3 regions of the Streptomyces sp. NPDC051173 genome follow, and region 1 is predicted to be linked to each of the others. Evidence: riboswitches for the same ligand, from Rfam matches in the RefSeq annotation. Region 1 holds a riboswitch; each other region holds the start of a gene.

Region 1 (9,499 bases):
CGGCGAAGGGCACGCCGGGCAGGGTGACGGGGTGCAGGTGGCGCTGGAGGGCGTGGTCGGGTTCGAGGGTGCGGGAGGCGTTGCCGACGGTGGCGAGGTGGTGGTCGAGGAGGCGCTGGACGGCCTCGTGGCGCTCCTGCGGGGTGTCGGTCTGTTCGGCCTGCATACGCGCGTAGAGCCGCAGCAGGTCGTGGAAGCGGTAGCGGCCGGTGGCGTACGACTCCAGCATGCCCGCGTCGGCGAGGCCCTCGGCGAGGTCCTCGGCGGTGAACTCGTCGCGTCCGAGGAGCGCGGCGACCGCCGGCAGCGACAGGTCGGGGGCGGCGGGGAGGGCCAGCAGGCGGAAGGCCCGGGCCTGGTCGTCGGCGAGGTGGGCGTAGCCGAGCCGGAAGGTGGCCTCCACGGTGAGGTCGCCTGCCTGCAGTTCGTCGAGCGTGCGGCGTTCGTCGTCGAGCCGGGTGCCGAGGGCGGCGATGGTCCAGCCGGGCCGGGCGGCGAGACGGGAGGCCACGATGCGTACGGCGAGCGGCAGATGGCCGCAGGCCGCGACGAGCGCGGTGGCCGCCCGGGGTTCGGCGGCGACCCGCTCGTCGCCCACGATGGCGGCGAGGAGCGAGAGGGCCTCGGGGGCGCTGGCGACGCCGACGTGGAAGTGCCGGGCGCCGCCGAGGGTGAGGGCCCGGGACCGGGAGGTGACGAGGACGGCGCAGCCCGCGGTGCCGGGGAGCAGGGGGCGGATCTGGGCGGCGTCGCGGGCGTTGTCGAGGAGGAGCAGGACGCGCCGGTCGGCGAGCACGGAGCGGTAGAGGGCGGCGCGCTGGCCGAGGTCGTCGGGGATGTCCGTCTCGGGGACGTCGAGGGCCTGGAGGAAGTGGGACAGGACGCTGCCGCTGTCGGCGGGGTGCGGGCCCTGGCCCTGGAGGTCGACGTAGAGCTGGCCGTCGGGGAAGTCGGGGCGGGCCGCGTGGGCGGCGTGCACGGCGAGCGTGGTCTTGCCGACGCCGCCGATGCCGGTGAGCATGGCGATCATCACGGCGGGCCCGGAGGTCTCGGTGAGGGCGGCGCACACGTCGTGCACGAGCTCTTCGCGCCCGGTGAAGTCGGGGATGCCGGCCGGGAGCTGGAAGGGGACGGCCCTGGGGCGCGCGGCGTCCGCGGGGCCTGCCGCGGACTCGGTGCCCGCGGGCGGGGCGTAGGCCAGTGCGGGGTCGGCGGCGAGCACCCTGGCGTGCAGTTCGGTGAGTTCGGGGCCGGGTTCGACGCCGAGTTCGGCGACGAGCAGGCGCCGGGTGCCGGTGAAGGCGGCGAGGGCGTCGACCTGGCGGCCGCAGCGGTAGAGGGCGAGGATCAGCAGGGCGCGGAGGCGTTCGCGCAGGGGGTGTTCGGCGGCGAGGGAGCTCAGTTCCGGGACGATCTCGGCGTGCCGGCCGAGGGCGAGGGCGCAGTCGAAGAGCCCTTCCTGGGCGACGAGGCGGGCCTCCGAGAGCCGGTGCCGCTGGCGTTCGGCGTACGGGCCGGGGAGCCCGGCGAGCGCGGCGCCGTGCCAGAGGTCCAGGGCCGCGGCGTAGCGGCTGTGCGCGGTCTCGGTGTCCCCGGCGTCACGGGCCTCGGCGGCCTCGGCGAGGCGGCGCTGGAAGACGACGGCGTCGACCTGCTCGGGGGGTATGTGCAGGGCGTAGCCGCCGGAGGAGGAGACGAGGACCGTGGCCGGGGTCCTGGCCACCCGGCCGGGTTCGAGGAGGTTGCGCAGGCGGGAGGCGTAGGTCCGGATGGTGCCGAGCGCCTGAGGCGGTGCCAGTTCGCCCCACAGGGCGTCGATCAGTTCGTCGCTGGAGACCGTGCGGCCGCCGCGCAGCAGGAGGACGGCGAGCATGGCGCGCTGCTGGCGCGCGCCGAGCTCGACCTCGCGCCCGTCGAGCTGCGCGTGCACGGGGCCGAGCAGCTGGAAGGAGAGCCGTGCTCCTGTTGTTGCTCCGCTGGCGCCCATGTCTCCCCCGACCTCACCGCGCACACTCCGCCCGGCGACAAGGGGGACAGTATCTCAGTGGTTGGCACGGTAAGCGGCACCCGTGACGTTACGGGTGCGGGTCTGTTGATCGCCTGTTGATCGGGGTGTCACATACTTCGAGGAAAGAACGTTCGACCCGCACGACAGGAGTTCCGCATGACCACCGACGCCCTGAAGCCCGCCGGGGCCGCGCAGCCCGCCGAGCAGAACACGCCCAGCGAGCAGGCCATCCTCGCCGGACTGGGCGCGCCCATCGAGCACGCGGAGGGCGCCCCGATCCCGGGGACCGAGCCCAGCGGTCCGATCCGCCCGACGCACACGACGGGCGCGCAGTAGGACGCGACCCCGGACAGCGCTCCGCAGGCGCGGGCCCCCGACCACGTTCGCGGTCGGGGGCCTGTTGCCGTCCGCGCACACCGGGCACCCGTTAAAGGTGTGCAAAGAAACCTTCGCTCCACCCCCCGAGGGAACGAATACCGGACAGCCGCGCCCCTTCCTGTCCGCTCACCGCCCCTCGCCCATCCGCGCCTGTCACGGGCGTTCACGAGAACGGCTCGCGGTACGCGTGTGACGCAAGAGACTTGCCGACGCACCGCTCGTACGACCGAATGTCGCTCTTGAACGTTCACATGGACGATCCGATACTCCGAGAATTGACATGGACGCGACTAGCGTCTCCCGGTCGGCTCCGGGCGGCGCATCGGCCGTCACGCCTCTGTCACTACGTCACATTCACCCTCCGTGCCCGGACATCGGCCCCATCGGGCACCCCCCACAGGAGGTCTCGTGAAACGTCCTCGCATATCGGCACGCCGCTCCGCCATGGCCGGCTCGGCCGCCGCCGTCCTCGCGGCCGCCGCGCTCGCCCTGCCCAGCGCCCACGCCATGTCCGCCCCGGCGCCCGACGCGGCCTCCGCCGAGCAGGCCGCGGGCCTCGCCCAGCGGATCGCGGCCGAGCTCCCGGCGGACACCGCGGGCTCGTACTACGACGCCACCACCCACCGGCTCGTCGTCGACGTGCTCGACGCGGCGACCGCGGCGAAGGTGCGGGCCGCGGGCGCCGAGGCCAGGCAGGTCCGGCACTCGGCGGCCGAACTCGACTCGGCCAGAGGCACCCTCAAGGCCCAGGCGTCCATCCCGGGCACCGCCTGGTCGGTCGACCCCAGGACCAACAAGGTCGTCGTCACCGCCGACAGCACGGTGCGCGGGGAGCGGCTGAGCAAGCTCGACAAGGTCGTCGCGAGCCTGGGGGACAAGGCCACGCTCAGAAGGACGGCGGGCACCTTCCGGCCGCTCATCGCCGGCGGCGACGCCATCTGGGGCAGCGGCGTGCGCTGTTCGCTCGGCTTCAACGTCAGCAAGGACGGGCAGCCGTACTTCCTGACGGCGGGGCACTGCGGCAACGCCTCGGCCGAGTGGTCCGACTCGCAGGGCGGCGCCCAGGCCGGCACCACGGAGAGCTCGACCTTCCCCGGCCACGACTACGCCCTGGTGCGCTACACCGGCTCCTCCGACCACACCAGCGCGGTGGACCTCTACAACGGCAGCCAGCAGAACATCAGCCGGGCCGGTGAGGCGACGGTCGGCGAGCAGGTGCAGCGCAGCGGCAGCACCAGCGGCCTGCACGGCGGCCAGGTCACCGGCCTCAACGCGACCGTCAACTACCAGGAGGGACAGGTCGACGGCCTGATCGACACCAGCGTGTGCGCCGAGCCGGGCGACAGCGGCGGCGCCCTCTTCGACAACGACACGGCACTGGGCCTCACCTCGGGCGGCAGCGGGGACTGCTCCTCCGGTGGCGAGACCTTCTTCCAGCCGGTTCCCGCGGCCCTGCAGGCGCTCGGGGCACAGCTGCCCTGACGCTCCACCGCACGGCCGCTCCGGCACACGGCCCCCGTGCGCGCCTCACGGCGCCGGGGGCCGTCTCCCGTGGTGCGCCGGGGTCAGTTGACGCGGCCGTACCAGACGCTGTTGCTCCAGATCTTCTCCAGCCGGACGGACGCGCCGGGCTTGGGCGAGTGCCAGATCTTGTTGTCCCCGGCGTAGATGCCCACGTGGTAGACGTTGCTGCCGGAGTGGAAGAAGACCAGGTCACCGGTCTGACGGGAGCCGGCGGAGAGGTGCCGGGTCTTGTTGTACTGGTCCTGCGCGGTGCGCGGCAGGTTCTTGCCGACCTTCTTGAACGAGTAGAGCGTCAGGCCCGAGCAGTCGAAGCGGCTGGGGCCCGCGGCGCCGTACTGATAGGGCGAGCCCTTCTTGGAGGCGGCGACCTTCAGCGCGGCCTGGCCCGGGGTCGCCGCCTGGGCGTCGGCCGCCACTCCGGGCAGCAGCATCGAGGCGGTGACGGTGGCGGCGGTGAGGACGGTCGCGGCGCCGGCCCGGGACACGAGCGTGGATATGCCGGGGAACGCAGACATGTCAAACCCTTCGTCATCCGCCTGCGAAAGATGACCTGTCGGGTTCGGGCTGTCGAAGTCGCCCGGCCACATCCGTGGCTTCACCCCAAGGACCACCGCCATCGTGGTCCGCCGTACCTGGGTCTCCCGCTCCTGCCGATCCAGTCGGTCTGCTCCGCACCCGGAACGGCGGCAGGACTCGGCGTCCGCCCGGGGTGCCCGTCTCGGTGACGGGATCTTGTGTTCGAGTGACGATCCTGCATCACGAAGTCCCGGAAACCGGAGCCGGAACGGCTTTCTGTGAACTTCTTCACTTCACGTCATTCATGGAACCGGGGCGCATTTACGGCGCACGGAAATCAGGCAACTCCTTTTGGCTCTTGGGAGTTGAGGTAATCCGGAGACTGAAATCCGGTCACCCGGCTCCGTTCCGCGGCCGGTACGCGCGGGAGGGCGGACGTCTTTGCGTCAGAAACACGCGACCGCGGGGAGCGCGCGGTTCACCGCGACAGCGCGAGGGTAGCCCTACGGCATGCTCACCCTAGGGATCGAGGAGGAGTATCTTCTGCTCGACCCGGCCACCGCACTGCCCGTTCCGAAGGCGGAGCAGGTCTGCGCAGCGGTGGACCTGGAGCCGGTCGTGCACGAGCGGGAGATTCAGGCGGAGTTGTTGCAGGCCCAGGTGGAAGTGGCCACTCCGGTCTGCGCCGACCTCGCGGAGGCGAGCGGGCACCTGCTGCGGCTGCGCCACGCCGTGAGCTCCGCCGCCAAGCGGAGCGGCTGCCGGATCGCTGCGTCCGGCACGTCACCCCGCGCGGGCCTGGTGCCCGTACCCGTCACCCGGCACCCGCGCTATCTGGCGATGCGCGGCCGGGCGGCCCAACTGGTCGACGAACAGCTGGTCAACGGGATGCACGTGCATGTCGCCATCCCCGACCGGGAGATGGGCGTCGCCGTACTCAACCGCGTCCGCCCCTGGCTGCCGGTGCTGGTGGCCATGGCGGCCAACTCACCGATGTGGCACGGCCACGACACCGGCTTCGCCAGTTGGCGCACCGTGGTCTACAGCCGCTGGCCCGTCAGCGGGCCGCCCCCGCACTTCACCGATCTCGCCGACTACGAGGAGCGTATCCAGGCGCTCTTCGTCGCCGGGGCGATCAGCGACCGGGGGCAGCTGTACTGGCAGGCCAGGCTGTCCGACCGCTATCCCACGATCGAGGTGCGCTGCCTGGACGTCCAGCTGCGCGCCGACGAGGCCGTGATGCTCGCCGGGATCGTGCGCGGCATGGTGGCGACCGCCATCCGCGACGAGAAGAGCGGCCGCCGGACGGCGTACTGCCCGCCGGAGCTGCTCAGCGCCTCGAACTGGCACGCCGCCCGGCACGGCCTTGAGGACATGCTCGTCGACCCCGAGGGCAAGCGCCGCGGCGCCGAGGAGGTCGTCCACGCCCTGCTCGGGCACATCGGGCAGGCGCTGGAGGAGGCCGGTGACCTCCACCAGGTGAGCTCACTGGTCCACCGGCTGCTGCGGCGGGGCACCCCGGCGGACCGGCAGCGCCGGGTGCTGGCGGCGGACGGCATCAAGGCCCTCACCGATCTCATCACCGAACCGTGAGACCGGCGGCCACGAGCCGTGCGCCGCCGGGTCAGTAGTGCGGGTCGCCCTCGATCCGCCCGCCCAGGGCACGGGCCGTGGCCGGCAGGTGGCGGACGCGGGTGGCCAGGAGCAGGACGGCGAGGCCCAGATACACGTAGGTCATGAGGAGCCGGGCGGACTCGCCCGGCAGGGCGAACTGCACCGCGAAGAGGACGAAGAGGCCGGCGGCCTGGAGGCGGACGAACCGCAGGCCGAGCAGGACCACCACGGCGAGGACGGTCTGGGCGGCGGTCAGGGCGACCTCGTCGACCTGGCGGGTCACCAGCGGCAGGGCCGCTCCCCCGCCGCCCAGCGCGTGGGCCAGCGGCAGACAACCGACCAGCAGCGTCCACTGGTTGACCTTGCTGGACAGCAGCGCGCCGAGTCCGTCGCTCGCCCGCAGCCGCCATGCGAAGACCACGGCGACGATGAGCTCCGGGGCCTCGGAGGCCAGCGGGGCGAGCCACTGGACCAGGACGAAACGGTCGATGCCGAGCGAGGCCCCCGCCTCCACCAGGCCGTTGGCGAAGGGCTCCGCGCAGGCGAAGACCACGGCCGCGGCGGCGGCGAACAGCGCCGCGGTGGTGACGCGGCGTACGGTCCGGGGCAGCGTGGCGAGCCGCGCGGGGACCCCGACGAGCTCCTCCATCTCCCCCGAGCCGCACTTGCCGATCCGGTAGAGGTAGTAGCCGTACCAGGGGACCAGCACCACCGGGACGTACCAGCCGATCTCCCGGGTCAGCGGCATCACGAAGGCGAACACGGCGGCCACCGCGAGGAACGCGACGTCGATGCGCCGGTGCGGCTCCAGCACGATCCCGGTGTCCGGCAGGGACCGGCGGCGCAGCGCGAGCGTCGAGGCGAGCGCGACCAGCGGCCAGCCGACGCCCACGAGCAGCCTGTTGGCGCCGGTCATGTTGGCCGCGGCGTAGGCGGCGTACGAGGGGTCGGAGCCGGCCGCGTAGGCGAAGTAGAGGTCGACGGCGTATTCGGGCAGCACCGCGATGAAGGCCAGCAGGGCAAGGGCGAGCGCGCCGGCCATGTCGGCGCGGGCGGTCTCGGCCGCCCACATCAGCAGCAGCGCCGAACACAGCACACCCAGGCCGAAGACGGCCACGGCCCAGCCGGGCGCGAGCTCCGTGCCGCTCAGGCGCAGCACGGCCGCGGGGACCGCGCCCGCGCAGGTGACACCGATCCGGGCGGCACTCGCCGCGGCGGAGGGAATCCCCCGGGTCTCGCGCATGGCGGGCTCCTTCGCGTCGCGCCTGTACCGCCGATCTATCAGCAGGCACCGGTGGTGCGGCGCGGACAGCCCGGCGCGGGGCCGGGCGACGCCCGTTCGGAGCAGACGGGCAGCGGGTCGTACGAAGAGGCGGCACTCGGAAAGACACTCAGAGGTGGCACTCAAAGGGAGGCGCGGGACGGGGCACGGCCCCGCCGTTCCTATAACGCCGCTCGCGGAAGTTGCGGGCGGATGTTCCCCGCCCACTGCTGTCCCTGTCGGTCGGTCAGCGCACGCATGGTGTCCCCCTCCCTCCAGCTCCCTCACGACCACCTGTTGTGGTGAAGTCGGCCAGGTCAGCGGCACCCCCGTGGCTGCTGACCCGTGGGTCGATCATGCAGCAGGGATGCGATCATTTCTGCGGAGAACTTTTTGCAGGAAAAAGTGACCCATCAAATCGGCTTCCCCTTGCGGCGCCGTTCGTGATATTGGGGAGAGTTCCGTTGGACAAGGAAGCCCTACAGGCATTGCTCCGCGAACGCCGGGGCCGGATCGCTCCGGAGGACCACGGACTCGTCCGTCCGTCCCGCCAGGGCAGGCGCGCACCGGGGCTGACCCAGAGCCAGATCGACCAGCTGCTGCACCGTACCCACGGCACGTTCAACCGGCTGGAGACGGGCGCGTACCCCAACCCGCCGGAGGACCTGCTGCGCGACGTCGCGCGGCTGCTCGCGTTCACCGAGCACGAGTGGACGTCGCTGTGGCTCTACGCCGTGCACCGCCACCCGCCCTACCCGCTGCACCAGCGCTCGGGCACGGAGGTGCCCCGGGCCTGGCAGGACGTCGTCGAGGGCCAGTCCCACATGGCCTACATCAACGACCAGTCCTGGCGGGTGCTCGCGCACAACCAGGCGTTCGCGGAGATGTTCCCACGCCGCGAGGTGCCGGAGAACACAATGCGGTGGATGACGCTCCACCCGGAGGCCCGCACGGTCCTGACCGGCTGGCAGGAGCACTGGGTGCCGATGATCCTGCCGCAGATGCGCGCGGCCGTGGCGGCGCTGCCCCACGACGAGACGCTCGCCGAGCTGGAGGCGGACATCCTCGCCGACCCGGTGGTGGGGCCGCTCTACGAGGCGGGCGGCCGGGCGTACGTCCACCCTGACGGCGACGAACGGCCGCTGCTGCACCCGGTGCAGGGCCCCGGCTGGGTGTCGCTGTGCAGCGCGGAGCCGCTCGCGTCACCGCGTGCCCGGCTTATGGTGCTGGTCTTCCGTCCCGGTGAACGGAGCGGACCGACCCGCCGGCCCATGCTGCACGCAGGATGACCGCGGGGCGGCCCGCGCCGGGCACCGCCCCCGACCCAGGCCGGACGCCGCCCCGACCCGTGGAGGTCCCGTGACATCGCACGTCTCGCCCCCCGCCATAGCCCTCCCCCGTCACCGTGTGACCACCGAGGACATCTGTGCCGACATCCGTGAGCACCACGCGGACCATCCGCGGCTGGACTCCGTGCTGCGCGTCGTCCACGCCACCGGTGTCCGTACCCGGCGGTTCACGCAGCCCCTGGACTCGCCCACGGTCTCCGGCACCGCGTCGGTGGAGGAGCGCAACCGGGTGGCGTTCGCCGACTCCGCCGAACTGGCCGCGCGGGCCGCGCGGACCGCGCTCGCGGACACCGGGCTCGAACCGTCGGACATCGACTGCGTCGTCACGAGCCACTCCACCTCGTGGGCCGTGCCGGGCCTGGACATCCACCTCATCGGCGCGCTCGGGCTGCGCGCCGACGTGCGCCGGGTCCCCATGACGTCCCTCGGCTGCGTGGGCGGGGCCCAGGCCCTGGTCCGCGCCACCGACCACGTGCGGGCGCACCCGGGGAGCCGGGTCCTGGTGGTCGTCGCGGAGACCATCAGCACGATCTACAACCACCGCAACACCGCCTTCGAATCGATGATCTACAAGGCGCTGTTCGGCGACGGCGCCGGTGCCTGTGTCGTCACCGACGCCCCGCTCGGGCCCGGCCTGTGCGTCGAGGACACGTGGGAGTACCTGCTGCCCGACAGCGGCAGCCGCTACCGGGGGCGGCTCGACGACGCCGGTCTGCACTTCGACTCCACCCGTGAGGCCGCCGAGGCCACCGGCGACGTGATGCCCGCCCTGGGCGCCTGGCTGGAGACCGTGCAGGCACCGCCCGCCGAACCGCAGTGGGCGGTCGTCCATCCCGGCGGGCCGCGCGT
Region 2 (9,499 bases), on a different contig from region 1:
CTTCCGTCTCAAGGGCGGCTACCTCGGGAGCCGCAGGAGCCTCGGCGCCGCCGTCCCCGCACGGCCCGCAGCCGCCACCGCCGTGCCCGCCGCAGCCGCCGGCCAGGGCGTCGGCGCGGTGCTCGGGCAGGGTCGTGGTGTCCGTGCCCTCCACCTCGAAGCCCGCGTCCTCGATCATCGCCAGGTCGGCCTTGCCCTCCTGGCCCTCACTGGTCAGATAGTCGCCGAGGAAGATCGAGTTGGCCAGGTGCAGCGCCAGCGGCTGCATCGAGCGCAGGTGCACCTCGCGGCCGCCCGCCAGCCGGACCTCCACGTCCGGGCAGACGAACCGCACCATCGCCAGGATCCGCAGCGCGCGCTGCGGGGTGAGGTTCCACTCCTTCGCCAGCGGCGTCCCCTCGAAGGGGATGAGGAAGTTGACCGGCACCGAGTCCGGGTCCAGCTCCCGCAGGGAGAACACCACGTCGACGAGGTCGGCGTCGGTCTCTCCCATGCCCGCGATCAGCCCGGAGCACGCGGACATGCCCGCCGCCTGCGCCTGCTGCACGGTCTCCACGCGGTCGGCGTAGGTGTGCGTCGTGGTGATGTCGCCGTACGTGGCCTCGGAGGTGTTGAGGTTGTGGTTGTAGGCATCGGCACCCGCGGCGCGCAGCCGCTCCGCCTGACCGGCGGAGAGCAGCCCGAGGCAGGCGCACACCTCGACGTCCTCGTTCTGCTCCTTGATCGCCTCGATGGTGCGGGTGACCCGCTCCACGTCCCGGTCCGTCGGCCCGCGCCCGCTGGCCACCAGGCAGACGCGCTTCGCGCCGCCCGCGACACCGGCGGCCGCCGCCTGCGACGCCTCCTCCGGCTTCAGCCAGGTGTACTTCAGGATCCCGGCCGTGGAGCCGAGCCGTTGCGAGCAGTACGAGCAGTCCTCGGGGCAGAGCCCGGACTTGAGGTTGACCAGATAGTTCAGCTTCACCCGGCGCCCGAACCACTTGCGGCGCACCTTGCCCGCCGCGGCCACCACATCGAGCAGTTCGTCGTCGGAGGTCGCCAGTACGGCGAGCGCCTCTTCACGGGTCGGCAGCTCCCGCCGCAGCCCCTTGTCCACCAGCGTGTTCAGCAGGTCCATGGCCGAGATCCTTACGCACCGCACCGCCCCGGGCCAATGGAGATATCGCACAACAGCCGCCTTTTGAGGTGTGTGTATTGCCACACCCTGACCAGGCGCGACGGGGACTACGTTCTATGCACTGCATACAAAGCGGGGCCCTGGGCAGCGCTGTGCTCCCACCCCCCGTCGCCCCACCACGGAAACGACAAGGACGGCCGATGCCCCAGGACCCGTTCGACTGGATCGACCGGCACCACGAGCGCCGCCTCGCCGCCGGTCTGGTGCGGGACCTGCGTCCGCGCCCCGCCGATTCGCCGCTGGTCGACCTGGCGGGCAACGACTATCTGGGGCTCACCCGGCACCCGGAGGTCACCGCGGCCGCGGCCGAGGCCGCGCTGCGGTGGGGCGCGGGGGCGACCGGTTCGCGACTGGTCACCGGCAGCACCGCGCTGCACGCCCGGCTTGAGGAGGAACTGGCCGCCTTCTGCGGGTTCGAGGCGGCCCTGGTGTTCTCCTCGGGCTACGCGGCCAACCTCGCCGCCGTCACCGCCCTCACCGGACCCGCCGACCACGCGACCCTCGTGGTCTCCGACGCCGGCAACCACGCCTCGCTCATCGACGGCTGCCGGCTCGCCCGGGCAGGGACCGCGGTGGTCCCGCACGCCGATCCGGAAGCGGTCCGCAAGACGCTCGACGCCCACGGCGGCCGCGCGCTGGCCGTCACCGACTCCGTCTTCTCCGTCGACGGCGACGCCGCCCCGCTGGCCGAGCTCGCCGACGCCTGCCGGGCGCACGGCGCGGCCCTGCTCGTGGACGACGCGCACGGCCTGGGCGTCCTCGGCGAGGGCGGCCGCGGGGCCGTGCACGCGGCGGGACTCGCCGGCGCGGAGGACGTCGTCGCCACCGTCACCCTGTCGAAGTCGCTGGGCAGCCAGGGCGGTGCGGTCCTCGGCCCGGCCCGGGTGATCAGGCACCTCGTCAGCAACGCCCGCACCTTCATCTTCGACACCGGCCTCGCCCCGGCGGCCGTGGGCGCGGCCCTGGCGAGCCTCGGAGTGCTGCGCCGCGAGCCGCAGCGCGCGGCGCGCGTCCGGCACGTCGCCCGCGAGCTGCACCGCGGGGTGACGGCCGCGGGCCTCGAAGCCGTACGGCCCGACGCGGCGGTGGTGTCCGTACGGGCGCCGTCCCCCGAGGCGGCGGTGCGCTGGGCGGCCGACTGCCGGGAGGCCGGGCTCGCGGTCGGCTGCTTCCGGCCGCCGTCCGTGCCCGACGGCGTCTCGCGGCTGAGGCTGACCGCCCGCGCGGACCTGTCGGACCGGCAGGTCGAGGAGGCGGCCGGCACGGTCGTACGGACCGCACCGGCCGCCTGACGGCTCACGTCGTACGGTCGGGGGGACGGAGGGAGCCGTCGCGCAGTCCTCCGACGAAGGAGGACCAGGCGGCGGAGGAGAGCAACAAGGCGGACAGGGCGGTGTTCTTCGAGTCGCGCACGGCCAGGAGCCCGGGGGCCAGGCCGGCCGTCTCCACGCAGTTGTTCATTCCGGTGCTGTAGCTGCTGCGTCGCCACACTGCGCCGCACAGGGCCGAAGGGGAAGGTACGTACCGAGGCATTGCGGACATGGTGCCTCCTTACGCGCCGTCGTTGATCCCGGCGATGAAATCCAGCGAGTTCTCGTGCGAGAGGGCGTGCGCCCGCAGCGTGGTGAATGCCTCGGCGTACGCCCGGAGGTCTTCTTTCCGCTCGAGGTAGAGGCTACTCGTCAAATGGTCGAGAACAACCACGTCCAGATCAGCAATGCGCGGAAATGAGAAAATAACAAAAGGCCCGGTGATGCCAATATGGCCGCTCCTGGAGAACGGCAGTACATGCAGCCGCACATGACGCTGCGCACCCGTTTCCACCAGATGCCTCAACTGCCCGGCCATGACCTCCCGTCCACCGACCTGGTGGCGGAGCACAGCCTCGTCCAGCACGGCACACAACTCCAGCGGACTGTCGCCGCCCAGCACCGACTGCCGTGCCATGCGCACCCGTACCAGCTTCTCCACCTGTTCCGGCGGCGGGTCGTTGAGCGCCGCACGGGTCACCGCACGGGCATAAGCAGGAGTCTGGAGGAGGCCCGGCACGACCGTCGTCTCCAGGGTGCGTAACCGTGACGCCTCCGATTCCAGGCTGATGAAGTCGAGATACGCCGGGGGCAGCAGATTGCGGTAGGCGTACCACCAGCCCCGGCGGGCGCCCTCCGCATCGGCGGTGCCCGCGCCGCACAGTGCTCCCAGCAGCGCGCGCAGTTCGGGGTCCGACACACCGTAGGCGTCCAGCAGCAGCGCGACGTCCGAGGACTTCACGCCACTGCTGCCCGTCTCGATGCGGCTGACCTTCGACTGGTGCCAGCCCACCGCGTGCGCGGCCTCCAGGCTGGTCAGTCCGGCGAGTTCGCGCTGGCGGCGCAGCTCGCCACCGAGTTTGCGGCGGCGCACCGCGGGTCCGTTTCGCATAGCCCTGCCTCCGCCTGTGATGAACATGGTGTTTCTTGTCAATAGACCACTGTGCCGCCGGAATCCGGTCGCTCGTCGTAGAGTTCACCGCTTCGAGCGACAGATATATGCAGATACTGGGGGATCGCCCGCATCACCCCCATTTCCGGTGGCAGGCTGTCGGACAGAGCCGTCCGGAAGCGCTCTCGACTTCACGACGCATTGCGTCGGAGTCCGCTCCCGGCGGGAAAGGGACAGCGCCATGGCAGATCATCAAGAAGCCACCGTCACCCTGCCGAGCGCCCCCGCCTCGGTCTCCACCGCACGCCGCTATGTGGCCGGCGTGCTCGCGGACTGGGGGCTGCCGGGCGGCACGGAAGCCGCCGAGACCATCCGGCTGATCGTCTCCGAGCTCGCCACCAACGCCGTGCAGCACACCCGCGGCCAGTCGCCCACCTTCACCGTCGAGGTCCGGCTCGAACTCGACCGGCAGCTGCGGATCGGGGTCACCGACAGCCACCCGCGCTTCCCCCGCAGACTGCCCGCCGCCGTCCAGCAGGACAACGGGCGGGGCCTGGTCATCATCCGCTGCCTCACCGCGGAGCGCGGGGGAAGGGTCTTCTTCACCCCGAACCCGGACGGCGGCAAGACCGTGTGGATCTCGATGCCCTGGACCGTGCCCGCCCTCAGCGCCGAACGGTGAGGGCGGGGCCGGGGCCCCGCACGGCGTGCGGGGCCCCGGTGCGGCGTCGCGGCCGCCTTTCGCTGTGTGTGCCGGCGGGTCAGTCCACCCGGCCGTAGCGGACGTTGTTCGTCCAGATCCGCTCCAGGCGGACCACCGCACCCGTCTTGGGCGCGTGCCAGATCCTGCCGTCGCCCGCGTATATCCCGACGTGGTAGATGCCCTGGCCGGAGACGAAGAACACCAGGTCGCCGGCTTCGCGGGCGGCGCGGGGGATGTGGGTGGTCCGGTTGTACTGCTCGGCGGCGGTGCGGGGCAGGCTCTTCCCGGCCCGCTTGAAGGAGTAGAGGGTCAGGCCCGAGCAGTCGAAGCGGTAAGGGCCGGTCGCGCCCCACTGATAGGGGGAACCCTGTTTCGAGGCCGCGATGTGCAGTGCGTTGGTGGCGACGGTCGATGCCTCGGCTCCCGTCGCGCCGCCCGGCACCAGCACCGTGGCGCCGACGGCGGCGAGCGTGAGCGCGGAGGCCGCGCCGGCCCTGGACATCATTGACGGACGTTTGTGCGCGCCCATGTGCCAACCCTTCGTCAGCCGCCTGTGAAGGATGACCTGTCGGGTTCGGGCAGGCGAAGATGCCCGGCCGTGTCAACGGCTTCACCCCAAGGGCCGACCGCACTACTCTTGGTCGTCCCACCGTGCTCGGGTCCTCCATCCCCACCGGTGCGTTCGGTCGACCCGGCATCCAGACAGCGGCGGGGTTCGGCGTCCGCCTGGACCGCCCCGCCGGGATGGCGGGGTCTTGTCGTCGACCGGATCTTGGCGCAGCCCAGGTACGGATTCCGAGCGGAACCAGAGGTATGTGAGGCTGCTCACTCCCGGGCAATTCCGCTGGACACGACGGGGATTGTCCGTTTCGGCGAACCCCTGTTGAGCCCCTGGCCTGGGGGCCCGCGGCACCGCTCCGGCGCGGCGTGCTCGCCCGGTTGAAATCGATCACCGCGCGTCGTCTACGACACCGTCCGGCGTCTGGGGGAGCGGTGTTTATTCGCCCGCCGACCCGTGATCCATGGGCGCGGGCGGGAGTGCGAGCGGGACCGCGCCCCGACGCGCCCGTCGCGCCCCGGCCCGGACCGGCACCGGGCGCGCCAGGCTGCTCCCGGGCAACTCCCGCCCACCGCCCTCGAACGCGGCTGCGAGGGCTTCGCGCGGTCCCGCGCGGGCGACGCGCGCGGTCTGCGGCGCCCGTAGCCCGTCGTACGTGTCATGAGGGTGCGGCGGAGTGATCCGGCCCAGAAGATCCAGTAGATGCAGACGGCAGCGGCACGCGGTCCCGGCCCGGATCGCCGGATCCGTCCCTCCGGCCTCTCCGGTCCCGTGCGACCCCTCTGGCCATGGATGCGCAAAGAGTCAGTTAACGCGTTGGAAAACCTTCCGCTCTAATCTGCAATCCCTGGCTGTCCGATGAAGAACCCCAGGTCAAAGGTTGTAGAACTCTTGTGTGCCCCCGTTGGGTTCCGCTAGGGGGACTGGTTCGTCAGTGAGGTGGACGCATGCAACTCTCCCCGCATGAGCAGGAACGCCTGCTTCTCCATGTGGCCGCCGACGTAGCCGAGAAGCGCCGGGCCCGTGGGGTGCTGCTCAACCACCCCGAGGCGGTGGCCCTGATCACCGTGCACGTCCTCGAAGGCGCCCGCGACGGCCGGACCGTCGCCGAGCTGATGTCCTCCGGGCGCAAGGTGCTCGGCCGCGCCGAAGTGATGAGCGGCATACCCGAGATGATCCACGAGGTCCAGGTGGAGGCCACCTTCCCGGACGGCACCAAGCTCGTCACCGTGCACGAGCCCATCGGCTGAAGGGAAGACCGCCATGATTCCCGGAGAGTTCCTGCTCGCCGACGCCCCCGTCCCCCTCAACCAGGGGCTCCACCGCACCCGCCTCACCGTGCTCAACGCCGCCGACCGGCCCGTGCAGGTCGGCTCGCACTACCACTTCGCCGAGGCCAACCCCGGCCTCGACTTCGACCGCGCCGCCGCCCGCGGCAAGCGGCTCGACATCGCCGCCGGCACCGCCGTGCGCTTCGAGCCCGGCATCCCCGTCGAGGTCGGCCTGGTGCCGATCGCCGGCAAGCGCGTCGTCGAGGGGCTGCGCGGCGAGTGCGGGGGACCGCTCGATGACTGAGCTCAGCCGGGCCGCGTACGCCGATCTGTTCGGCCCCACGGCGGGGGACCGTATCCGCCTCGCCGACACCGACCTCCTCGTCGAGATCGAGGAGGACCGCAGCGGCGGCCCCGGACACGCCGGGGACGAAGCGGTCTTCGGCGGCGGCAAGGTCATCCGGGAGTCCATGGGCCAGTCCCGCGCGACCCGCGCCGACGGCGCCCCCGACACCGTCATCACCGGCGCCGTCGTCCTCGACCACTGGGGCGTCGTCAAGGCCGACATCGGCATCCGCGACGGCCGCATCACCGGCATCGGCAAGGCCGGCAACCCCGACACCATGGACGGCGTCCACCCCGACCTCGTCATCGGCCCCGAGACCGAGATCATCGCGGGGAACGGCAGGATCCTCACCGCCGGGGCCGTCGACGCCCACGTCCACTTCATCTGCCCGCAGATCGCGGACGAGGCCCTCGCCTCCGGCGTCACCACGCTCGTCGGCGGCGGCACCGGCCCGGCGGAGGGCAGCAAGGCCACCACCATCACCCCCGGCTCCTGGCACCTCGCCCGGATGTTCGAGGCGATGGAGGGCTACCCGCTGAACGTCGGCTTCCTCGGCAAGGGCAACACCGTCTCCTACGACTCCATGCGCGCCCAACTGCGCGCCGGGGCCGTCGGCTTCAAGATCCACGAGGACTGGGGCGCGACCCCCGCCGTCATCGACGCCTGCCTGTCCGTGTGCGAGGAGAGCGGCGCCCAGCTCGCCATCCACACCGACACGCTCAACGAGGCGGGCTTCGTCGGCGACACCCTCGCCGCGATCGCCGGGCGCTCCATCCACGCGTACCACACCGAGGGTGCGGGCGGCGGGCACGCGCCCGACATCATCACCGTCGTCTCCGAGGCCAACGTCCTCCCCAGCTCCACCAACCCGACCCGCCCGCACACCGTCAACACCGTCGACGAACACCTCGACATGCTGATGGTCTGTCACCACCTCAACCCCGCCGTGCCCGAGGACCTCGCCTTCGCCGAGTCCCGCATCAGGCCCGGCACCATCGCCGCCGAGGACGTCCTGCACGACCTGGGCGCCATCTCGATCATCTCCTCCGACTCCCAGGCGATGGGCCGCGTCGGCGAGGTCGTGCTGCGCACCTGGCAGACGGCGCACGTGATGAAGCGGCGGCGCGGCGCCCTGCCGGGGGACGGGGCCGCCGACAACCGGCGGGCCCGGCGCTACGTCGCCAAATACACCATCAACCCGGCCGTCGCGCAGGGCCTCGACCACGAGATCGGCTCCGTCGAGACCGGCAAGCTCGCCGACCTCGTGCTGTGGGAACCGGCGTTCTTCGGCGTCAAGCCGCTGCTCGTCATCAAGGGCGGCCAGATCGCGTACGCGCAGATGGGCGACGCGAATGCGTCCATCCCCACCCCGCAGCCGATCCTGCCGCGGCCCATGTACGGCGCCGTGGGCCGCGCCCCCGCCGCCAACTCCCTGAACTTCGTCACCCAGTGGGCCCTCGACGACGGCCTCCCCGAGCGGCTCGGCCTCGGCAAGCGCTTCACCCCGATCCGCAGCACGCGCGGCGTCACCAAGGCGGACATGCGCAACAACGACGCACGCCCCCGGGTGGAGGTCGACCCCGACACGTTCACCGTCACGGTCGACGGCGACGTGATCGAACCACAGCCGGTGGCGGAACTGCCCATGGCACAGCGCTACTTCCTCTTCTGATGACAGCTGGGAAGACCGGTGCGCCGTCGGGCTCGCGGGCCGCGCTGCTCGTCCTCGCCGACGGGCGCTTCCCCGCCGGAGGGCACGCGCACTCCGGCGGCGCCGAGGCCGCCGTCAAGGCGGGCCGCGTCCGGGATGCGGGCACCCTGGAGGCGTTCTGCCGGGGGCGGCTGCACACCGCGGGGCTCACCGCGGCCGGGCTCGCCGCCGCGGCCGCCGCGGGCCTCGACCCGCTCGCGCTCGACGAGGCCGCCGACGCCCGCACACCCTCACCGGCCCTGCGCGCCGCCGCGCGCCGGCTCGGGCGCCAGATGACCCGTGCCGTACGGGCCACGTGGCCCTCGCCCGAGCTGGAAGCGCTGGTCGCGGCCCGGCCGCGCGGCGCCCACCAGCCGATCGTGCTCGGGCTGGCCGCCCGCGCCGCCGGACTGACTCCGCTGGACGCCGCGTACGCCGCCGTCTACGAGTCGGTCGGCGGGCCCGCGACAGCGGTCGTACGGCTGCTCGGTCTCGATCCGTTCGAGGCGACGGGCGTCCTGGCCCGGCTGGCACCGGAGCTGGACGCGGTGGCGGCACGGGCGGCCGACGCGGCGGGCGAGGGGCTGGACGCGCTTCCGGCGTGCGCGGCACCGCTGCTCGACATCACGGCGGAGGTGCATGCGGCGTGGCCGGTGCGGCTGTTCGCGACGTAGGGGGCATTTCCCCTGTCCCGCCCCTTCCCGGCCGTGTCGACCTGCGGCTCCACCGCGTGAGGGGGAGACCCCGGCCCCCCGAAGCGGCTGCGCCGCTTGTCCTCGATCGCCGGACGGGCGAAGCGCGGTCCGCGGGTCCGCGGCGGAGCCCCCACGCGGCTGCGCCGCACATCAGACGCGGCCGGCAAGGGGCGGGACAGGGGGACAGAACCGACCCGCACGACGACCACCGACCTCCCGGGAGGGAAACCATGCATCTGGACCACGACGACTCCGGCTACCCCCAGCGCCACACCTACAGCGCCGCCCACCCGCTCCGCGGCGACGGCTCGCGCCGCGCCCTGCGGATCGGCCTCGGCGGACCCGTCGGTTCCGGGAAGACCGCCACCGTCGCCGCGCTCTGCCGTGAGCTGCGCGACCGGCTGTCCATCGCCGTCGTGACCAACGACATCTACACCCGCGAGGACGCCGAATTCCTGCTCCGCAACGCCGTGCTGCCGCCCGAGCGCATCACGGCCGTCGAGACCGGCGCCTGCCCGCACACCGCGATCCGTGACGACATCTCGGCCAACCTCGAAGCCGTCGAGGACCTGGAGGACGCGGTCGGGCCGCTGGACCTGATCCTCGTCGAGTCCGGCGGCGACAACCTCACCGCCAC
Region 3 (9,499 bases), on a different contig from region 1:
CCGACGTTCGCGCCGACGTTCGCGCCGGCCGCCTACACCTACGCCGACGCCTCCGTCAGAAGCGAAAGCTCCGCCTCCGTCAGCTTCAGGTCCGCCACCGCCAGCAGCGCCGGAAGCTGTTCGACCGTGCGGGCGCTCGCCAGCGGGGCGACCACCGTGGGGCGGGACGCGAGCCAGGCCAGGGCGACCGTGGCGAGCTCGGCGTCGTGGGCCGCGGCCACCTCGTCGAGAGCGGCGAGGACGCGGGGGCCGCGCTCGGACTCCAGGTACTTGCCGGCGGCACCCGCGCGGGCGCTGTCCACCGCCGCTCCCGGCCGGTACTTGCCGGTGAGGAAGCCCGACGCCAGGGCCCAGTACGGGACGGCGGCCAGGCCGTGCCGCGCCGCGACGTCCGCGAGCGGGCCCTCGTACGTGTCGCGGGAGACCAGGTTGTAGTGCGGCTGGATCGCGGCGTACTTGGCCAGGCCCGCGGAATCGGAGAATTCCAGGGCCTCCGTGAGCCGCTCGGCCGTGATGTTGGAGGCCGCGATCTCGCGGACCTTGCCCTCCTTCACCAGCGCGTCGAGCGCGGTGATGAATTCCTCCACCGGCAGCGACGGGTCGTCGTAGTGCGTGTAGTAGAGGTCGATGTAATCCGTGCGCAGGCGGCGCAGCGAATCCTCGACGCCGGATTTGATGACGGCGGCGGAGAGGCCGCGCGGTTCGGGGACGCCCGCGCCGACCTTGGTGGCCAGGACGATGTCGGCGCGGTTGCCGCGGGCGGCGAACCAATTGCCGATCACGGTCTCCGACTCGCCACCCGTATTGCCGGGCACCCAGGCGGAGTAGACGTCGGCGGTGTCGATGAAATTGCCGCCGGCCGCCACGTAGGCGTCGAGGACGGCGAAGGACTGCGCTTCGTCGGCCGTCCAGCCGAACACGTTGCCGCCGAGGGCCAGCGGGTGGACGGACAGCTTGCCGATCTTCTTGTGAATGTCAGCCATGGATCTCTCCAACGTCCTTACGGTGCGGGGTATTCCGCTATTTCGCCGTGGCGGGCAGCGGTTCCGCCCGCTCGGTGGAGAGCGGGGCCACGGTCGAGGGAACGCCCTTCCGCCGGCACGGCCGGGAAGGCCGCGACCAGGCCGGCGGCGCGCATCAGGGACGCGCCGATCCGGAAGGTCGGCGCCGTGTCGCCGACGACGCCGCCGCTCGTCGGGTCGGAGAAGATCAGCGGGCCGGTGCTGCCGCCGGTCGCCGTGCCGAGCGCGTAGAAGAAGGCGATGACCTTGGCGCGCGTTTCCATCGGAAACGCCTCGGACACCGTGAGGTACGCGCTGCTCGCGCCCGCCGAGGCGAAGAAGAGGACGACGGCCCAGCAGGCGGTGAGGGTGTCGGCGCTCAGCCGCCCGGCGCCGAAGAGCCAGGCCGTGCCGAAGAGGAGCAGGCCGGAGAGCAGACAGGTCGAGGAAATCATGACGCGCCGGCCGACGGCGGTCCGGACGGGCCGGTACGGAGGTGGTGATCGCGGCTGTCACGGCATCCGGGTGCCCTCGTCCGTGACAGATATGCGCGGCAGCCGCCGCGCCCGCGGGCTACGGCTCCAGGCCGCGCTCCCGCAGCCAGGGCAGCGGGTCGACCGGGGCCCCGCCGTCCGGGCGGATCTCCAGGTGGAGGTGCGGGCCGGTGACATTGCCGGTGGCGCCCACGCGGCCGATCACGTCGCCGCTGTTCACCTTGCCCGAGGTGACCACCATCGACGACAGGTGGCAGAACCACACCTCCGTACCGTCGTCCAGCTTCAGCACGATGCGATAGCCGTACGCGCCCGCCCACCCGGCGTGGGTGATCGTGCCGCTGCCGATCGCCTTGACGGGCGTGCCGGTCGGGGCCGCGAAGTCCTCGCCGGTGTGGTTCGCGGACCACATGTTGCCCGCCTGGCCGAAGCCGGCGGTCAGGGTGTACGAGCCGACGGGGAGGGTGTACGCGCCGGGGCTGTGCGCCGCGGGCGTGCGGGGCCCGGTGTCGGTGGGGTCGGCGGCGTCCTCCGCGGCCGCCGGCCGGGACTCGGCCCGCGCCGCCTTCGCCTTCTCGGCCTCGGCCTCCTTCGCCGCCTTTTCCGCCTCAGCCGCTTCCGCTGCCTTCTTCGCCGCTGCCTCGGCCGCCTCGCGCTGCGTCGACTCGCGTGTCTGGTCGTCAGCGGCGTTCTGCTGGTGCTCGGCCTGCTGAAGGATCCGGGCGCGCAGGGCCTCGCCCGCGTTCGTGGTGCCCTGGGCGGCTTCCTCGGTGCTCAGACCGGCCTGGGTGAGCGGCTGCTCGGCGCCGGGCGCGGCGGCCGCGGCCTGCTCCTCGTGCGCCTGACCGCCGCCGAGGAGGGAGCCCACTCCGGCCAGGTCGGGTACCGATATCGGCGCCGCCGGGCGGTCCTGCGCGCTCGCCATGCCGCCCGCGCCGACCGCCGCGATGACCCCGACGCCGAGGACGGCGCCGCTGCGGGCCATCGTGCCGCCGCGCTGCTTGGCGACGCGGTGCCGGCCGCCGCTCCCGGCACGGGCCGGGACGGGGGCGGGGTGCGCGGACTCGTCGGCGGCCGGTTCCGGCGCCGTCGGCTCGGGCACCGCCCACTGGGGAACGGCCGGCCGGGGCGCCACCGCTTGCTGTGCGGCCGGCTGAGGGGTCATCGGCCGAGGTCCGGCGGCGAAGCCCGGCGCGGGAGGAGCGATCGCCGAGTCGCCGCCCCCCATGGCTGCCGTCCCCGGCGCGGGCGCCGCCATATGGGCGGTCATATACGCGGGCACGATCGGGAGTTCGGGTGCGTAGGGCTCGTACGACCCGTACAGAGTGGGGTCGAGGGCAGGCTCGTTGGACGCCACGAGGGCGAACTCCTTTCCTTCCTTCTCGCCTACCGGGTTAGCGGTGGGGGTACCCCCAGGCCCTTCAGGCTCTGGGGGAGGGTTCGGAGCAGGAAGGTCTCCTACGAGCCGGGTGCGGCCCGATTCACCCCAGGGCGGGTGGTTCCCCGGTTCCCAGATGCTGCTGGTGTATCAGGTCTTGCTGTGCCCGCGGGATTCGGCGAAGGCGCACGGCGCCGCCTCTTGCGGCGGTGATGAGGACCGCACGTCGTTATCGAACGTTAATAGACAGACCGCGTGGTTTCCAAGCCGAAAGGCTGAATCGACCGGCTCCTTGGTCAGGACTTGGCGAGGAGACCGACTTCTTAATGTGGTTCTTATTCCGACGGAATGCGGAACGATCAAGATCCACTACTGCGCGTACGGACGGATTTCTGTGCCGCGCGTCTCTCGGCTCCGCCGGTCAACGGCCGTACGGACAGCTGGCCGTGCCGGCGCGGCGTACCGGAAACGCCGTCGGTCCGGCGGGGGCGTCCGCCGCCGGACCGGGGCGGGTCGGGTCGCGAGCAGGGCCTGTCGCCCGGCCGCGTGGGGGCGCTGCCTCAGCCCCTCGACGTGCGGGTCCGTTGCCGCCTGCGGCGGGAGCGGCCTGCGGCCGCGTCCTCAAACGCCGGACGGGCTGGTTTGTTCCCCAGCCCCGCCCCTTCCCGAAACTGGGGGCAAGCCCCCAGACCCCCGCAACGTTGCGCGCTCCGGAACTGGGGCTGCGCCCCAGACTCCAGCAACACGCTTCGCGCGTTGTCCTCAAACGCCGGACGGGCTGAAAGAAAAAGACGGGCGCGCCCGGAACGGCAACGAGCACCCCGGGCGGGCTGAAAGGGAAGACCGGCGCACCCCCACCGGCCCTGATGTCGCCCACCGGCGGGAGGGGGTGGGGCTGGAGGGTGGGGTTCTGGAACGCGGTGCGACTTCAGGGCACCCAATACGCATGACGGTGCCCGCACCGCGTTCCAGGTCCCCAGCCCGGAAGACCCACCCCCGGCACCCACCACAAACCAGCCCGGCCGGCGATTGAGGCCGCCGCCCGCAGGGCGCTCCCACAGGGCGCAGCACTCCCCCCGGCGGCAACCCACCCGCGCAAGGCAACGCCGAGCAAACCGGCAACCGGTCAGACCTTCGGCGCCCGCCGAGAGCCCCCGCCGCCACCGCCACGGCGAACCGCATTGCCCGGACGCGTACCGCCCGAACGGCGGGACGCCCCGCCACCCTGGCCCTGCCCCGTGCCGCTGCCGAAGCCGCGGTAACCGCCGCCACCGCCACCGCCACCACCGTTGCCCGTGCCGGGCTCCGTACGCGTACGGCCGCGGCCCCCGGAACCCGAGCCGCGCGAGCGGGACGGCTTCTTCGCGCCCTGCTGCCCCTGCGGCTGCGCGGCGGCCGGAGGCGCTATGACCACCGCGACACCGCTGGGCTCACGCGCACCGGTGATCCGCTCCAGCTCGGGGTCGCGGGGGTGCGTCTTGACGACGTTGGGGGTGATCTTCGCCGTGGCCATCATGCGGGTCATCTCGCGCCGCTGCTCGGGCAGGACGAGGGTGACGACGGTGCCGGACTCGCCCGCGCGGGCCGTGCGGCCGCCGCGGTGCAGGTAGTCCTTGTGGTCCATCGGCGGGTCGATGTTCACGACGAGGTCGAGGCCGTCGATGTGGATGCCGCGGGCGGCGACGTTGGTGGCGATCAGCGCGGTGACCTGGTCCGTACGGAACAGCTCCAGCGTGCGGTTGCGCTGCGGCTGGCTCTTGCCGCCGTGCAGCGCCCCGGCGCGCACACCCTCGGAGAGCAGCTTCTTCACCAGGCGGTCGGCGCCGCGCTTGGTGTCCACGAACATGATCACGCGGCCTTCGCGGGCCGCGATCCGGGTGACGGCGTCCTTCTTGTCCGCGTCGGTGACGAAGAGCAGGTGGTGCTCCATCGTGGAGACCGCGCCGACCGAGGCGTCGACGGAGTGCGTCACCGGGTCGGAGAGGAAGCGGCGCACGAGGCGGTCGACGTTGCGGTCGAGGGTCGCGGAGAACAGCATGCGCTGGCCGTCCGGGTCGACCTGGTCGAGCAGCTTGGTGACCTGCGGCAGGAAGCCCATGTCGGCCATCTGGTCGGCCTCGTCCAGGACCGTGATCCGCACGTCGCCGAGCTTGCAGTCGCCGCGCTGGATCAGGTCGGCGAGCCGGCCGGGGGTGGCGACCAGGACCTCGGCGCCGCGCGCGAGGGTCTGCGCCTGACGGCCGATGGACATGCCACCGACGACGGTGGCGATCCGCAGGTTGACCGCGGTGGCGTACGGGCTGAGCGAGTCGGTGACCTGCTGCGCGAGCTCGCGGGTGGGGACGAGCACGAGGGCGAGCGGGCGGCCCGGCTCGGCTCGGCGGCCCGCCGTGCGGGCGAGCAGCGCCAGGCCGAAGGCCAGCGTCTTGCCGGAGCCCGTACGGCCGCGGCCGAGGACGTCACGGCCGCTCAGCGAATTGGGGAGGGTCGCGGCCTGGATCGGGAACGGCTCGGTGACGCCTTCGCGGGTCAGCGTGGCGAGCAGGCCGTTCGGCATGTCCAGGTCGGCGAAGGAGGCCACCGGCGGCAGGGCCGGGGTGGTGGAGACCGGCGTCTCGAACTCCCCCTGGAGGGGAGCCGCGGGACGGCGGCGGGGCGCCTGGCCACCGCGGGCGGACTGACCGCCGCCGCCACCGCGCTGGCGCGGGGGACGGGCGGAGGAGCCGCCGTCGGAGGAGGACGAGAAAGAGCGGGCGGAGCGAGTCATACGGGGACCTTCCCTCAATGGGGTGGCACGCCCGGAAGGGGAGACTTCGCTTCGCGGGACCGGCCGGAACGGACGGACGGCGGAAAAGCCTGGGCGCGCTGGTGCGGGGGCAGCAATGGGGCCCGCACCCAGTGGTGCGGGCCCCATTACGTGGTGCTTCATGCGGTGCCCGGCGAGGACGTCGGACTCACGGCGCGAGGGCCGAAAGTCCCGTCACCCTGACCGGGTGGGCATGTGAATCGTCAGGCAGCGACGATGTTCTCGGCCTGCAGGCCCTTCTGGCCCTGCGTGACGTCGAAGGAAACCTTCTGACCCTCGAGCAGCTCACGGAAGCCGTTGGAGGCGATGTTCGAGTAGTGGGCGAAGACGTCGGGGCCGCCGCCGTCCTGCTCGATGAAGCCGAAGCCCTTTTCCGAGTTGAACCACTTCACGGTGCCAGTAGCCATGTCTATCTCCTTGTGAATGGGATGGGCCCCACACCGGAATAGACCGGCAAAAACAAAAATGCGCCTTCGGCTACATAACCGTCAGGCGCACACGAGTTCATGGGTACCACAACTGCAACTTCCGTCGACCATAGCACACGGGGGGCGGCCCCCGTAACCCCCGTCTTTCCCGCCCGCCGTCCACCGGCCCCCGGGACCCGACCCCGGATCGCCCGCGTCGCCCCGGCTACAGCTCGACGCCCTGGGCGCGGGCGTGCCGGTCCGCCGCCACCTCGGCCTCCGCCTCGTCGAGATAGACCTCGCAGACGAGCCTGCCGTCCGCCGTCATGTTGTGTTCCAGCTCCCACAGGCTCAGCTCGCCGCCGCCCTCCAGCAGGAAGGCGTGCTCGTAGAAGCGGCACCAGGTGGCGTCCCGGCCGGTGCCCCGCCTGCGCGGCTTGGTGATCAGCGCGATGTGGTGGCCGAGCGCCTCCTGGAGGAGCTCGCGCACGACCTCGCCGGGCCCGTCCTCGTTCTCCGCGCGGCGCAGCAGCCGCCGGGCGTGGTCGGGCGAGGCGTCGGAGACGTACTCCCGGCGGGGCTGGGTGGGGCCCATGGCGAGCAGCAGCTCCTCCGCGAGCCAGGCCGGCAGCTCCTCGGCCTCGCTGCCGGGGCCGATGCCGCCGCCGATCCGCTCGTGGACCCGGCGCTCGGCCTGGTCGAGGGCGTCCTCGTGGGCGTAGAGCTCGTAGAGGAACCGCTCGTCGGGCCCGGTGTCGTGCTCCAGCTCGTACAGCAGCAGGCTGCTGCCGTCGGTGAGCAGGAAGATGTGCCGGTAGGTGTTGCACCGCAGCGGCCGCGCGTCGTCGTTGCGCTGGCGGTACGAGCGGAGCTCGGCCTGGTGCATCAGCGCGGTGCGCAGCCGCGCGAGCACTGCCTCGTCGATCTCGAAGCCGTTCTGCGCCCGGTCCAGCAGCCGCTCCACGTGCTCGGCGGGGGTGAGCTCGGCGCCCGCGCCCCCGCCGCGCCCTTCGTGCCCCCTGACCTCCGCGCGCTCCGTGCCCTTGCCGCCGCTCCCGCTCCCGCTCTCACCCGCTCGCGAGTTCTCCATGCCGCTCGACCTCCCGACCTCGGCCACACCCCACCCCGCGCACTTACCGTAGCGGCGCGAACACGGCATCGGGGCCGGGTTCGGGCGAACTGGTCGGGTCACCCGACCGGACCCCGCACCCGGCGCACCGCGCCCTACGCGCCTGGCGTCCCCGGCATGGACACCCCTCCGCGCTCGCCGTGCTCACCGGGGCCGGTCCCGGCTCCGGTGCCGCTTGCGTCCGGTTGTTCGCACAGCACGGCCGCCCCTTGCTGCTCCTGGGCAGACGGTTCGAACGGCTGAAGGCGCTCGGCCCGCCGCGGACGCTGTACAAGGCGGTGGACGTCACCGACCGTGCCGCCTTCACCCCGGCGGTCCGGGAGGCGGAGGACGCGTACGGGCCCACGGACGTGCTCGTCAACCACGCCGGGGTGATGCTCACCGGCGATCCGGTGACGCGAGACCCCGCCGAGCGGGACCGGATGACGGTGATCGCCCCGGGCGACGCGGCCACGGAGCCCGGCTCACACATCACGGGTCCCGAAGTGAAGGAGTCGCGCCAGGCCGCGGAGACCGCTCCGGAACGCGTACTCACCGCGGACGACGACGCCGAGGCCATTCGTTATGCGTGCCGCCGGCCGCGGAATGTCCGCGTCCGCGAGATCGTGCCGGCGGACACCGGCCGGCCGGTCTGAGCGCACGTCAGCCGGGCCGCCCGAGAACGCCGAAACCCCCGCCGACCAGGTCGGTGGGGGTTTCGATACCAGTGGAACTGGTAGGCCGTGTGGGACTCGAACCCACAACCAATGGATTAAAAGTCCACTGCTCTGCCAATTGAGCTAACGGCCCGCACCCGCAGCATAGCCCGGCCGACGGCGTTATCCCGAGTCGTTATGGCCGACTCATCGGCCGGGGCCGCGAACGCGGCGGGGCCCGTACGGCACCGAAGTGCCGTACGGGCCCCAATTCACCTGCGCTGATCAGCCGTTGCGCTTCCAGCGCGGCTTGTCGTCACGGCGGCCGAAGGAGGAACCGGCGCCGCCACCGCGGTGGTCGTCACGACGGCCGGCCGGACGGTCGCCACCGGAGCGGTAACCACCGGTGGAGGGGCGGTCGTCGCGGCGGTCGCGGTTGAACGGACGGTCGCCGCCACCGGAGCGGAAGCCACCGCCGGAGGACGGACGCTCGTCACGGCGGAAACCACCGGAGGACGGGCGGTCGTCGCGACGGAAGCCACCACCGGAGGACGGGCGGTCATCGCGACGGTCGTCACGACGGAAGCCACCGGAGGGACGGTCGTCACGGCGGAAACCGCCACCGGAGCGGTCGTCACGACGGTCGCCACCGGAGCGGAAGCCACCGCCGGAGGCCGGACGCTCGTCACGGCGGAAACCGCCGGAGGACGGACGGTCATCGCGACGGAAACCACCGGAGGGGCGGTCGTCACGGCGGAAGCCACCACCGGAGGACGGGCGGTCATCGCGACGGTCGTCACGACGGAAACCACCGGAGGGACGGTCGTCACGGCGGAAACCGCCACCGGAGCGGTCGTCACGACGGTCGCCACCGGAGCGGAAGCCACCCGACGGACGGTCGTCGCGACGGAAGCCACCGGAGCGGTCGTCGCGGCGGTCGTCACGGCGGAAACCACCGGAACGCTCGTCACGGCGGTCGTCGCGGCGCTCGAAGTTGCCACGGTCGTCACGGCGCTCCTGCGCCGGAGCGGTCTGGGCGGGGGCGGCGGCCACGGCGGCCTCCTCCTCGGCCTTGACCTCGGCGGCGGCGGCCTCGGCAGCGGCGGCCACGGCCGCCTCCGGGTCCTCGCCGCGCTCGCGGGCGGCGCGCGCCAGGAGGCGGTCGGCCTCCTCGCGGAACTCGGTGGCGCGGCGCTGGACGCGCTCCAGCTGGCGGGTGAGGTCCTGGACCTCACGCTCGGCCTGCTTGGCGGAGTTGGCGGCCGAGTCGGCCTGGACCTCGGTCAGCGAACGGGCGCCGGTGATCTTGGCGACGTCCTCGTCGAAGGCACCGCTGTTGCCGACGATGTGGCGCGAGGCGTCGACGCCCGCGTCCTCCATCAGGCGGAAGATCTGCTTGCGCTGGTGCGGCAGGGCCAGGGAGACGACCGTGCCGGACTGGCCCGCGCGGGCCGTACGGCCGGAGCGGTGCAGGTAGTCCTTGTGGTCACCGGCCGGGTCGACGTTCAGGACCAGGTCGATGCCGTCGACGTGGATACCGCGGGCGGCGACGTCGGTGGCGACGAGGACGTTGACGTAACCGCCCTTGAAGTCCTCCAGCACCCGGGTGCGGGCGCCCTGCGTCATGCCGCCGTGCAGCGCGTCGGCGC

The links. A riboswitch is a leader RNA that binds a small molecule or an ion and turns the genes downstream of it on or off. The one in region 1 is predicted to bind cyclic di-AMP.
Region 2: another riboswitch for cyclic di-AMP. It lies ahead of AB0435_RS11535 (C40 family peptidase); the one in region 1 lies ahead of AB0435_RS06420 (C40 family peptidase).
Region 3: another riboswitch for cyclic di-AMP. It lies ahead of AB0435_RS18205 (peptidoglycan DD-metalloendopeptidase family protein); the one in region 1 lies ahead of AB0435_RS06420 (C40 family peptidase).

What each region holds. Positions count from the first base shown of each region.
Region 1 is NZ_JBFBBD010000006.1:140,250-149,748, reverse strand. It holds gene AB0435_RS06435 (BTAD domain-containing putative transcriptional regulator) at 1-1,987, opposite strand, end outside; gene AB0435_RS06430 (hypothetical protein) at 2,165-2,344, shown strand; gene AB0435_RS06425 (S1 family peptidase) at 2,831-3,868, shown strand; gene AB0435_RS06420 (C40 family peptidase) at 3,952-4,425, opposite strand; cyclic di-AMP (ydaO/yuaA leader) riboswitch at 4,429-4,606, opposite strand; gene AB0435_RS06415 (glutamate--cysteine ligase) at 4,937-6,019, shown strand; gene AB0435_RS06410 (hypothetical protein) at 6,051-7,283, opposite strand; gene AB0435_RS06405 (helix-turn-helix domain-containing protein) at 7,766-8,590, shown strand; gene AB0435_RS06400 (PhlD) at 8,709-9,499, shown strand, end outside.
Region 2 is NZ_JBFBBD010000015.1:16,476-25,974, reverse strand. It holds gene bioB (biotin synthase BioB) at 1-1,117, opposite strand, end outside; gene AB0435_RS11555 (8-amino-7-oxononanoate synthase) at 1,318-2,469, shown strand; gene AB0435_RS11550 (DUF397 domain-containing protein) at 2,474-2,719, opposite strand; gene AB0435_RS11545 (helix-turn-helix transcriptional regulator) at 2,729-3,598, opposite strand; gene AB0435_RS11540 (ATP-binding protein) at 3,840-4,280, shown strand; gene AB0435_RS11535 (C40 family peptidase) at 4,360-4,830, opposite strand; cyclic di-AMP (ydaO/yuaA leader) riboswitch at 4,835-5,032, opposite strand; gene AB0435_RS11530 (urease subunit gamma) at 5,808-6,110, shown strand; gene AB0435_RS11525 (urease subunit beta) at 6,124-6,435, shown strand; gene AB0435_RS11520 (urease subunit alpha) at 6,428-8,149, shown strand; gene AB0435_RS11515 (urease accessory UreF family protein) at 8,149-8,841, shown strand; gene ureG (urease accessory protein UreG) at 9,093-9,499, shown strand, end outside.
Region 3 is NZ_JBFBBD010000031.1:35,497-44,995, forward strand. It holds gene AB0435_RS18195 (aldo/keto reductase) at 39-983, opposite strand; partial or broken gene AB0435_RS18200 (hypothetical protein) at 1,001-1,471, opposite strand; gene AB0435_RS18205 (peptidoglycan DD-metalloendopeptidase family protein) at 1,575-2,852, opposite strand; cyclic di-AMP (ydaO/yuaA leader) riboswitch at 2,864-3,064, opposite strand; gene AB0435_RS18210 (DEAD/DEAH box helicase) at 4,000-5,640, opposite strand; gene AB0435_RS18215 (cold-shock protein) at 5,883-6,086, opposite strand; gene AB0435_RS18220 (DUF6227 family protein) at 6,313-7,176, opposite strand; gene AB0435_RS18225 (SDR family NAD(P)-dependent oxidoreductase) at 7,356-7,850, shown strand; tRNA gene AB0435_RS18230 (tRNA-Lys) at 7,929-8,004, opposite strand; gene AB0435_RS18235 (DEAD/DEAH box helicase) at 8,136-9,499, opposite strand, start outside.